DNA from 2 places in the Streptomyces sp. 8N616 genome. Region 1 is predicted to be linked to the other one. Evidence: riboswitches for the same ligand, from Rfam matches in the RefSeq annotation. Region 1 holds a riboswitch; the other holds the start of a gene.
The links. A riboswitch is a leader RNA that binds a small molecule or an ion and turns the genes downstream of it on or off. The one in region 1 is predicted to bind cyclic di-AMP.

Region 2: linked by a shared signal. The riboswitch ahead of ACTWQC_RS22620 (transglycosylase family protein) and the one ahead of ACTWQC_RS11445 (M23 family metallopeptidase) in region 1 are both predicted to bind cyclic di-AMP.

Annotation. Positions count from the first base shown of each region.
Region 1 covers NZ_JBQQBY010000010.1:72,390-76,552, forward strand. The annotation lists gene ACTWQC_RS11440 (GntR family transcriptional regulator) at 102-803, opposite strand; gene ACTWQC_RS11445 (M23 family metallopeptidase) at 967-1,734, opposite strand; cyclic di-AMP (ydaO/yuaA leader) riboswitch at 1,750-1,911, opposite strand; gene ACTWQC_RS11450 (M16 family metallopeptidase) at 2,120-3,487, opposite strand; gene ACTWQC_RS11455 (M16 family metallopeptidase) at 3,505-4,163, opposite strand, start outside.
Region 2 covers NZ_JBQQBY010000025.1:19,069-23,231, reverse strand. The annotation lists gene ACTWQC_RS22625 (cupin domain-containing protein) at 1-285, shown strand, start outside; gene ACTWQC_RS22620 (transglycosylase family protein) at 434-1,654, opposite strand; cyclic di-AMP (ydaO/yuaA leader) riboswitch at 1,658-1,834, opposite strand; gene ACTWQC_RS22615 (permease) at 2,331-3,422, shown strand; gene ACTWQC_RS22610 (TIGR03943 family putative permease subunit) at 3,419-4,163, shown strand, end outside.

The sequences.
Region 1 (4,163 bases):
ACGAGCCGCGGTGGACCTTTATGGCCACCGCGGCTCCGTCGTTCGGAAGTCGCTTTTCTTTTCCGCGCGGAATTCGCCCCTCGTTGTATACGGCAGCTCTGTTAATTCTGCGCGCTCAATCTGTTTACGGAGTGTTTCGAAGTTCTCACATGGCCCGGGCGGCGCAGCCGGTAGCCCGCGAGGGAGCGCTCGGTGTGCACGGTCATCAGGGCACGCGCGCGGTCGGCGTCGCCCCGGGCCACCGCGTCGGCTATGGCCGCGTGTTCCTCCCAGGAGTCGGCGGCCCTGACCGGCGCGTCCGACGCGTACACCCAGGTGATCTTGCGGCGGACCTGGGTGAGCAGGGCGGCGAGGCTGGGGCTGCCCGAGGCCTGGGCAAGGGTCTCGTGGAACCAGCCGCCCAGCGACCGCAGATCCGCCAAGTGCCCGCGGCGGGCGCGCTCCTGACCCAGCCGCACGAGCCCGCGCAACACCTTGAGGTGCGCTTCGGTACGGCGCTGTGCGGCGCGCGCGGCGCCCAGCGGCTCCAGCAGGGCACGGATGTCGAGGAGGTCGGCCGCCTCCTGCTCCGACGGCTCGGCGACGCAGGCTCCGGCATGCCTGCGGGTGGTCACGAAGCCCTCGGACTCCAGGGTGCGCAGGGCCTCGCGGACCGGGACGCGGGAGACGCCGTACCGGCGGGCCAGGACCTCCTCGGTCAGTCTGCTGCCGGGGGGATGCACGCCGGAGACGATGTCGTCCCGGATCGCCTGGCACACCGCGTGCGCGGGAATGCGGCCCGTGGCCACCGCATCGCCGTTCACATCCGACCCCGCATAGCCGGTCCTCCGCTTTAATCCCCGTGAAACATGCTCGATCACTGCTTGTTCAGGGACTCTATTGCAATGCGGTGGAATTTCCGACGGGCGGGGCCGGAACATGGATATCTTTTGGCCAGAGCGGCTGTGAAACAGGCCACGAAACGGGTCAGATACGCACTCCGTGCGAGCGGAGATAGGCCGCGGGGTCCATGTCGGAGCCGTAGTCGGCGGACGTACGGGCCTCGAAGTGCAGGTGCGGACCCGAGGTGTTGCCCGTGCTGCCCGACAGGGCGATCCGCTGCCCCGGGGTGACGCTCTGGCCGACGGAGACGCGGATCGCCGACAGGTGGCCGTACTGCGTGTACGTGCCGTCCTTCATCCTGATCACGACGTTGTAGCCGTACGCGCCGGCCCAGCCCGCCTCGACGACGGTGCCCGCGCCCACCGCGCGTACCGAGGTTCCGGCCGCGGCGTGGAAGTCCACGCCGGTGTGGGCCCCGGAGGACCAGGCGCCGCCCGCCGCCCCGTACGCGGTGGAGATGTAGCTGCCCTCGACCGGCAGCACGAAGGCGTTCAGCCGCTTGCGCTCGGCCTCGCGCGCCGCGCGCTCCTTTCTGGCCTTGGCCTCCGCCGCCCGCTTCTTGGCCTCGGCCTCGGCCCTGGCCCGCGCGGCGGCCTCGTCGGCCGCGGTCCGCTGGGCCTGCGCCTGGGCGCTGATCGTCTCGGCGAGCGAGTCGCCCATGACGATCGCCTGGCGCAGCCCGGTCTGTTCGGCCTCGGGCGGCTGAGCGGGCGCGGCGAGCGCGGAGCCCGAGGCGAGGGAGGCCACGACGCCAGTGGTGGCGAGGGTGGCTATGCCTGCGATGTTCGCGCCCGAGCGGACGAGACGGCTCGGACGGCGGTGCTTCCCGGTGGCACGGGTGAACGACGCCATGCGGCGGCGGTGCTCCTTTCCTTCCTTCTCGCCTACCGGGTTAGCTGACGGGTTCGGAGCAGGAAGGTCTCCTACGGGCCCCTCCGCCAGGAGGCGCCCGATTCACCCCAGGGACTCACAGTTTGGGTCCCCGGCTCCCCTGGCTCGCGCCGTACGGGGACTCGGCGATGACTGCCCGGAGCCGCGGGTGCGGCGCGTGGTCGGCCGGACAGCCGGACCGACGCTAAACGGGACATCTTTCAATCGCCAAAGAAATCAGGGCGTTTGTAGCCGACACCACACAACAAACGGCCGACTCATCAACAAACCGGGCATACGGAAGTACCCCGGAGCAACGGACGCTCCGGGGTACTTCGTCACTCCCGCGAGAGGGCCTGACGCACCGTCAGCCAGTGACGACCTTCACCTCGCCGATGCCCAGGGCCCGTACGGGCTCCTCGATGGCGGACGCGTCGCCGACGAGGATGGTGACCAGGCGGTCGGACGGGAAGGCGCTGACGACCGCCGCGGTCGCCTCCACGGTGCCGGTGTCGGCGAGCCGCGCGTACAACTGCCCCTGGTAGTCGTCCGGAAGATGCTGCTCCACCTGGTCGGCGAGGGTGCCCGCGACCGCCGCCGACGTCTCGTACTTGAGCGGGGCGACGCCGACGAGGTTCTGCACGGCGGTGTCCCGCTCCGCGTCCGTCAGGCCCTCGGCCGCCAGCGTGCGGAGGACCTTCCAGGCGTCCTCGAGCGCCGGGCCCGTGGAGGCGGTGTCCACCGAGCCGCTGATGGCGAGCAGGGACGCGCCCGTGCCGTCCGGGGCCGAGCGCAGCACCTGGCCGAAGGCCCGCACGCCGTAGGTGTAGCCCTTCTCCTCCCGCAGCACCCGGTCGAGCCGGGAGGTGAGGGTGCCGCCGAGGCAGTAGATGCCGAGCACCTGGGCGGGCCAGACCCTGTCGTGGCGGTCCGAGCCGATACGGCCGATCAGCAGCTGGGTCTGGACGGCTCCGGGACGGTCGACGATCACCACGCGGCCGGTGTCTTCCGCGGTCACCGGCGGTACGGGCCGGGGCGCGGCCGTGGTGCCGGTCCAGGCGCCCAGGGTGTCGCCGAGGACCGCGGCGAGGTCGATGCCCGTCAGGTCGCCGACGACCACCGCGGTGGCGGTGGCGGGCCGGACGTGCGCCTCGTAGAAGGCCCGTACGGCGGCGGCGTCGATGCGCTCGACGGTCTCCTCGGTGCCCTGCCGGGGCCGGGACATCCGGGAGGTGGCCGGGAACAGCTCCTTGGAAAGCTCCTTGGCGGCGCGGCGGGCCGGGTTGGCCTGCTCGTGCGGGATCTCGTCGAGGCGGTTGCGGACCAGCCGCTCGACCTCGCTGTCCGGGAACGCGGGGGCGCGCAGGGCGTCGGCGAGCAGGCCGAGCGCCTTGGACAGCCGGGAGGCCGGGACCTCCAGGGAGACGCGGACGCCGGGGTGGTCGGCGTGCGCGTCGAGGGTGGCGCCGCAGCGCTCCAGCTCCGCTGCGAAGTCCTCCGCGGTGTGCTTGTCGGTGCCCTCCGACAGCGCCCGCGCCATGATCGTGGCCACGCCGTCCAGGCCCGCGGGCTCGGCGTCGAGCGGCGCGGCCAGGTTCACTTCGACGGCGACGACCTGCTGGCCGGGGCGGTGGCAGTGCAGCACGGTCAGGCCGTTGGCGAGAGTGCCGCGCTCGGGGGCCGGGAAGGCCCAGGGCTTGGCGATCCCGCCCTGCGGCTGCGGGTGGAAGGTCATGGTGGGGCCGGCGTCGCTCACTGGGCCGCCTCCTGTCCTGCGTTGTCGTCGGCCTGGCTGTCTGCGGGTGCTGTCGGCTCGTAGACGAGGACCGCGCGGTTGTCGGGGCGCAGCCGGGCGGCGGCCACGGCCTTGACCTCGTCTGCGGTGATGGCCAGGAGCCGGTCGACGGCGGTCAGCGCCAGCTGGGGGTCGCCGAACAGCACCGCGTAACGGCAGAGCTGGTCGGCGCGGCCGCCGACGGTGGCGAGCTGGTCCAGCCACTCCCGCTCCAGCTGCGCCTGGGCGCGCTCCATCTCCTCCGGCGTCGGGCCCTTCTCCGCGAACCGGGCCAGCTCCTCGTCGACGGCGGCCTCGATGTCCGGGACCTCGACGCCGCCGGAGGTCTTCACGTCCAGCCAGCCGAGCGAGGGGGCGCCGGCCAGCCGCAGCAGGCCGAAGCCGGCGGCCACGGCCGTACGGTCGCGGCGCACCAGGCGGTTGTGGAGCCGGGAGGACTCGCCGCCGCCGAGGACGGTGAGCGCCAGGTCGGCGGCGTCGGCCTCACGGGTGCCGTCGTGCGGGAGGCGGTAGGCGGCCATCAGGGCGCGGGCCGGGACCTCCTCCTCGACGACCTCGCGCAGCTGCCGGCCGATGACGTCCGGGAGCGAGCCGTCGCGCGGCGCCGGCTTGCCGT
Region 2 (4,163 bases), on a different contig from region 1:
TACCTCGGGGACCCGGTGGAACTGCTGCTCCTGGAGCGGGACGGCGCATCGCGGGTGGAGGTGCTCGGCCAGGACGTGCGCGCCGGGCAGCACATCCAGTACGTCGTGCCGGGCGGCACCTGGATGGGCGCGCGGGTGCGGCCCGGCGGCAGCCACGCGCTCCTGGGATGCACGCTGGCCCCCGGGTTCCTCCCCGCGGACTACGAGGGCGGCGAGGCGGACGAGCTGGCCGCGCGCTACCCGCGGCACGGTGATCTCATCCGGGCCCTGTGCCGCAGCTCGTGACCCGTCTTCCGTATCCACCTCGTATCCACCCTCGTATCCATCCCCGTATCCACACCGGCACAGCACGACGAGGCGCCCGCCCCCGGCATAGCAGGGAGCGGGCGCCTCATGGAGTCAGGAGAGAAGACTCCGGCCGCGTCGAACCGTGTCAGATGCTGACGCCGTGCGCACGCAGGTAGGCGAGCGGGTCGATGTCCGAGCCGTAGTCCGGGCCGGTCCGCACCTCGAAGTGCAGGTGCGGGCCACTGCTGTTGCCGGTGGAGCCGGACAGGCCGATCTGCTGGCCGCCGGTCACCGCCTGGCCGGGCGAGACGGACAGCGAGGACAGGTGGGCGTACTGGCTGTACTTGCCGTCCGCGTGGCGGATGACGACCTGGTTGCCGTACGCGCCGCCCCAGCCCGCCGAGACGACCTCACCCGGGCCGATGGACTTCACCGAAGTGCCGGTGGGCACGGGGAAGTCGGCACCGGTGTGGTAGCCGCTGGACCACATGGAGCCGGCCTGGTGGTACGGCGTGCCGAGGGCCGGGTTGGAGACCGGGGCGGTGAAGCCGGAGGCGCTCTGCTCGGAAGCCGGCTTGGCCTCCTGCTTCGGGGCCTCCTGCTTCGGGGCCTGGGCCTTGGGCGCCGCGGGCTTGGGGGCCTGCTTCTTCGGAGCCTCCTGCTTGGGGGCCTGCTGCTGCGGCGCGGCCTCGGCCTTGCCGCCGCCCAGGGCCAGCTTCTGGCCCGGGTGGATCAGGTCCGGGTCGCCGCCGACGACCTGGCGGTTGTCCTGGTAGACCCGCTGCCAGCCGCCGTCGATGTGCTTGGCGGTGGCGATCTTGTAGAGCGAGTCGCCCTTGACGACGGTGTAGGACTCGGGCTTCGCCGCGCCCTTGTCCGCCGTGTCGGCCTTGTCCTCGGCGGGGGCCGGGGCGGGCTTGGTCTCGGGCTTGGTCTCGGGCTTGCCCTGGGCCTGCTCGCCGCCGGTGGAGATCGCGGGGGCCGGACCGCCCTTGGCCAGGCCGGCCTTGGGGCCGCACGCGGGCCAGGCACCGGGGCCCTGGGTGTCGAGCACCTTCTCGGCGACGGCGATCTGCTGGTCCTTGGTGGCCAGGTCGGCGCGCTCGGCGTAGTCGGTGCCGCCGAAGGCCTCCCAGGTGCTCTGCGTGAACTGCAGGCCTCCGAAGAAGCCGTTGCCGTTGTTGATGCTCCAGTTGCTGGTGCTCTCGCACTCCGCGACCTTGTCCCAGGTGTCGACGGAGGCGGCGCTCGCCTGGCCGGCGGTGATGAAGGACAGACCGATACCGGCGCCGCTTGCGGCGGCGGCGAAAGTGGCGCGGGAAATCCGGCCGGGCTTGAAGCGGCGATGACGTCCGCGTGCAGACATAGGGATCTTCCTCTCCTACGCCTGCGAGGTGAGCTGTCGGGTTCGGGCTGGAGTTGCCCGGCCGTGACTTACGCAGCGGCGAGCGCTGCGGCACGTCTTCACCCCAAGCCGGACCACGCCGAGCGCGGTACGGCACTTACCTTTGGTTCCCCCGCTCCTGCCGTGGTGCGTTGTCGTTTCTCCCTCCGCCGGCGGCAGGACTCGGCGCTCCGGCAACAGGGCGCCCGCCCCTTTCGATGGGCAGGCAGCGGAAAAGTAAACACATCCATTTCTTCGCCACAAGTGGCGTGCATTCGCCTGATTCGCCATTGAACAGATCGACTCGGTAATGCGTCACGCTGCGCTGCCGATCTTGGTCCCAGAGCAATAGGCATTACTACTGAACGGCTCTCACAATGGGCAGTCCGTAACCAAGTTGGGAAAATCGCCGCCATTCGAGTGCGCGAAGTCACATTTAACCGGCGGTCTTTGTGAGATGGGTCACCGGCCGACTAATTGTCCGATTTGGCATCTGAATTCAGCTTTGGTGGATTGCAGGCATTAGAAGCCTCTTTGCCGCCCGAGAATCTATCCGGCGAAACGGATGAATGCGGACCAAGTTCCGGAGATGCGCCACAGCCGGGCCCTCTCCCGCGGCTATCGTGAACACCCCGGTCGCGGATCTTGCGGAGTCGGAGTGCAGAGAGCGGAAGAGCTGATCGACACCAGGTCACAGGCGCCGCCGGAAGCCGGTGCGAACCCATCCCGTACGAGCTCCGGCGTGGGGCACCCCGACCGCCGTACGGGCCCCGACCGCGGTACGGGCGCCGACCGCCGGGCGTGGCCGCTCGCCGCGGCCGGAGCGCTCGCCCTCGCGGTGGCGGCCGCGGCGGCCACCGGGGTGGTCGGATGGCCGGAGCCCGGGGCCGTGCAGGCCTGGCGGACGATCTGCCTCGCCATCACGGTGCAGGCCCTGCCGTTCCTGCTGCTGGGCACCGCGCTCTCGGGAGCCATCAACGCCTTCGTCCCCGCGCACGTCTTCAGCCGCGCCCTGCCGAAGCGGCCCGCGCTCGCCGTCCCCGTCGCCAGCGCCGCGGGCGTCGTCCTGCCGGGGTGCGAATGCGCGTCCGTGCCGGTGGCGGGGAGCCTGATCCGCCGCGGGGTGCCGCCCGCGGCCGCGCTGGCCTTCCTCCTGTCCGCCCCCGCGGTGAATCCGATCGTGCTCGCTTCCACGGCCGTCGCCTTCCCGGGCGCCCCCGAGATGGTGGCGGCCCGGTTGCTCGCCTCGCTCGCGACCTCGGCGGTCATGGGCTGGCTCTGGATCCGCCTCGGCCGCGCGGAGTGGCTGCGGCTGCCGGCGCACCGGACCGGGCACCGGCCGGGACACAGCAGGTGGGAGGAGTTCCGGCTCGGCTTCCAGCACGACTTCCTGCACGCCGGCGGCTTCCTGGTGCTCGGGGCGATGGCCGCGGCGACCTTCAACGTCGCCGTGGAGCGCTCCGTGCTGGACACCTTCGCCGGATCGCCCTGGCTCTCCGTCATCTTCCTCGCCGCGCTGGCGATCGTGCTCGCCGTCTGCTCGGAGGCCGACGCCTTCGTCGCGGCGTCGCTGACCGGGTTCTCCCCCACCGCCCGGCTGGCGTTCATGGTGGTCGGGCCGATGGTCGACGTGAAGCTGATCGCCCTGCAGTCGGGCACCTTCGGACGCGCCTTCGCCGTACGGTTCTCGGCGGCCACCGCCGTGGTGGCCGTCGCCTGCAGCGCGCTGACCGGGTGGTGGGTGCTGTGAGGCGGAACGTCCAGGTGCTGCTGCTCCTGCTGTCGGGCGCCGGAGTGCTGCACATCTCGCTCTTCAGCGAGGTGTATCTGCGGTACGTGAAGGAGGGCCTGCGGCCGCTACTGATCGTCTCGGGCGTGCTGCTGGTCGCCCTGGGGACGGTGGGCGCGGCTCGGGACGGCTTCCCCTTCGCCAAGCCCGCTGCCCGGTCCGATGCCCACGACGCGGACGCCGACGGGGACGCCGGCGCGGATCACGGGCACGGGCACGATCACGGCAAAGGCCCGCGGATCGCCTGGCTGCTCTTCCTCCCCGCGATCACCCTGCTGTTCTTCACGCCGCCCGCCCTCGGCTCGTACACCGCCGCGCGGGAGAGCGACACAGCGGTCGCGGACGGGGAGCGGTTCTCCCCGCTGCCCGGTGGGTCCCCGCTCGTCATGCCCCTGTCGGACTTCAGCTCGCGGGCGCGGCAGGACCCCGGCCGGAGCCTGGAGGGCCGTACGGTCTCGATGACCGGCTTCGTCACGCCGGGCAAGAGCGGCGGCTGGTACCTGACCCGCCTGGTGCTGAGCTGCTGCGCAGCCGACTCGCAGTCGGTCAAGGTCCGGATGCTCGGCACCGCTCCCCCGCCGGCCGACGCGTGGGTCACCGTCACCGGCACCTGGCACCCCGTGGGCACGGTGGGCACGCCCTCGGCCGCGGCGGCGCTCGACGTGGCCGGCGTGCGGCGCGTCCCCCAGCCCGCGAACCCGT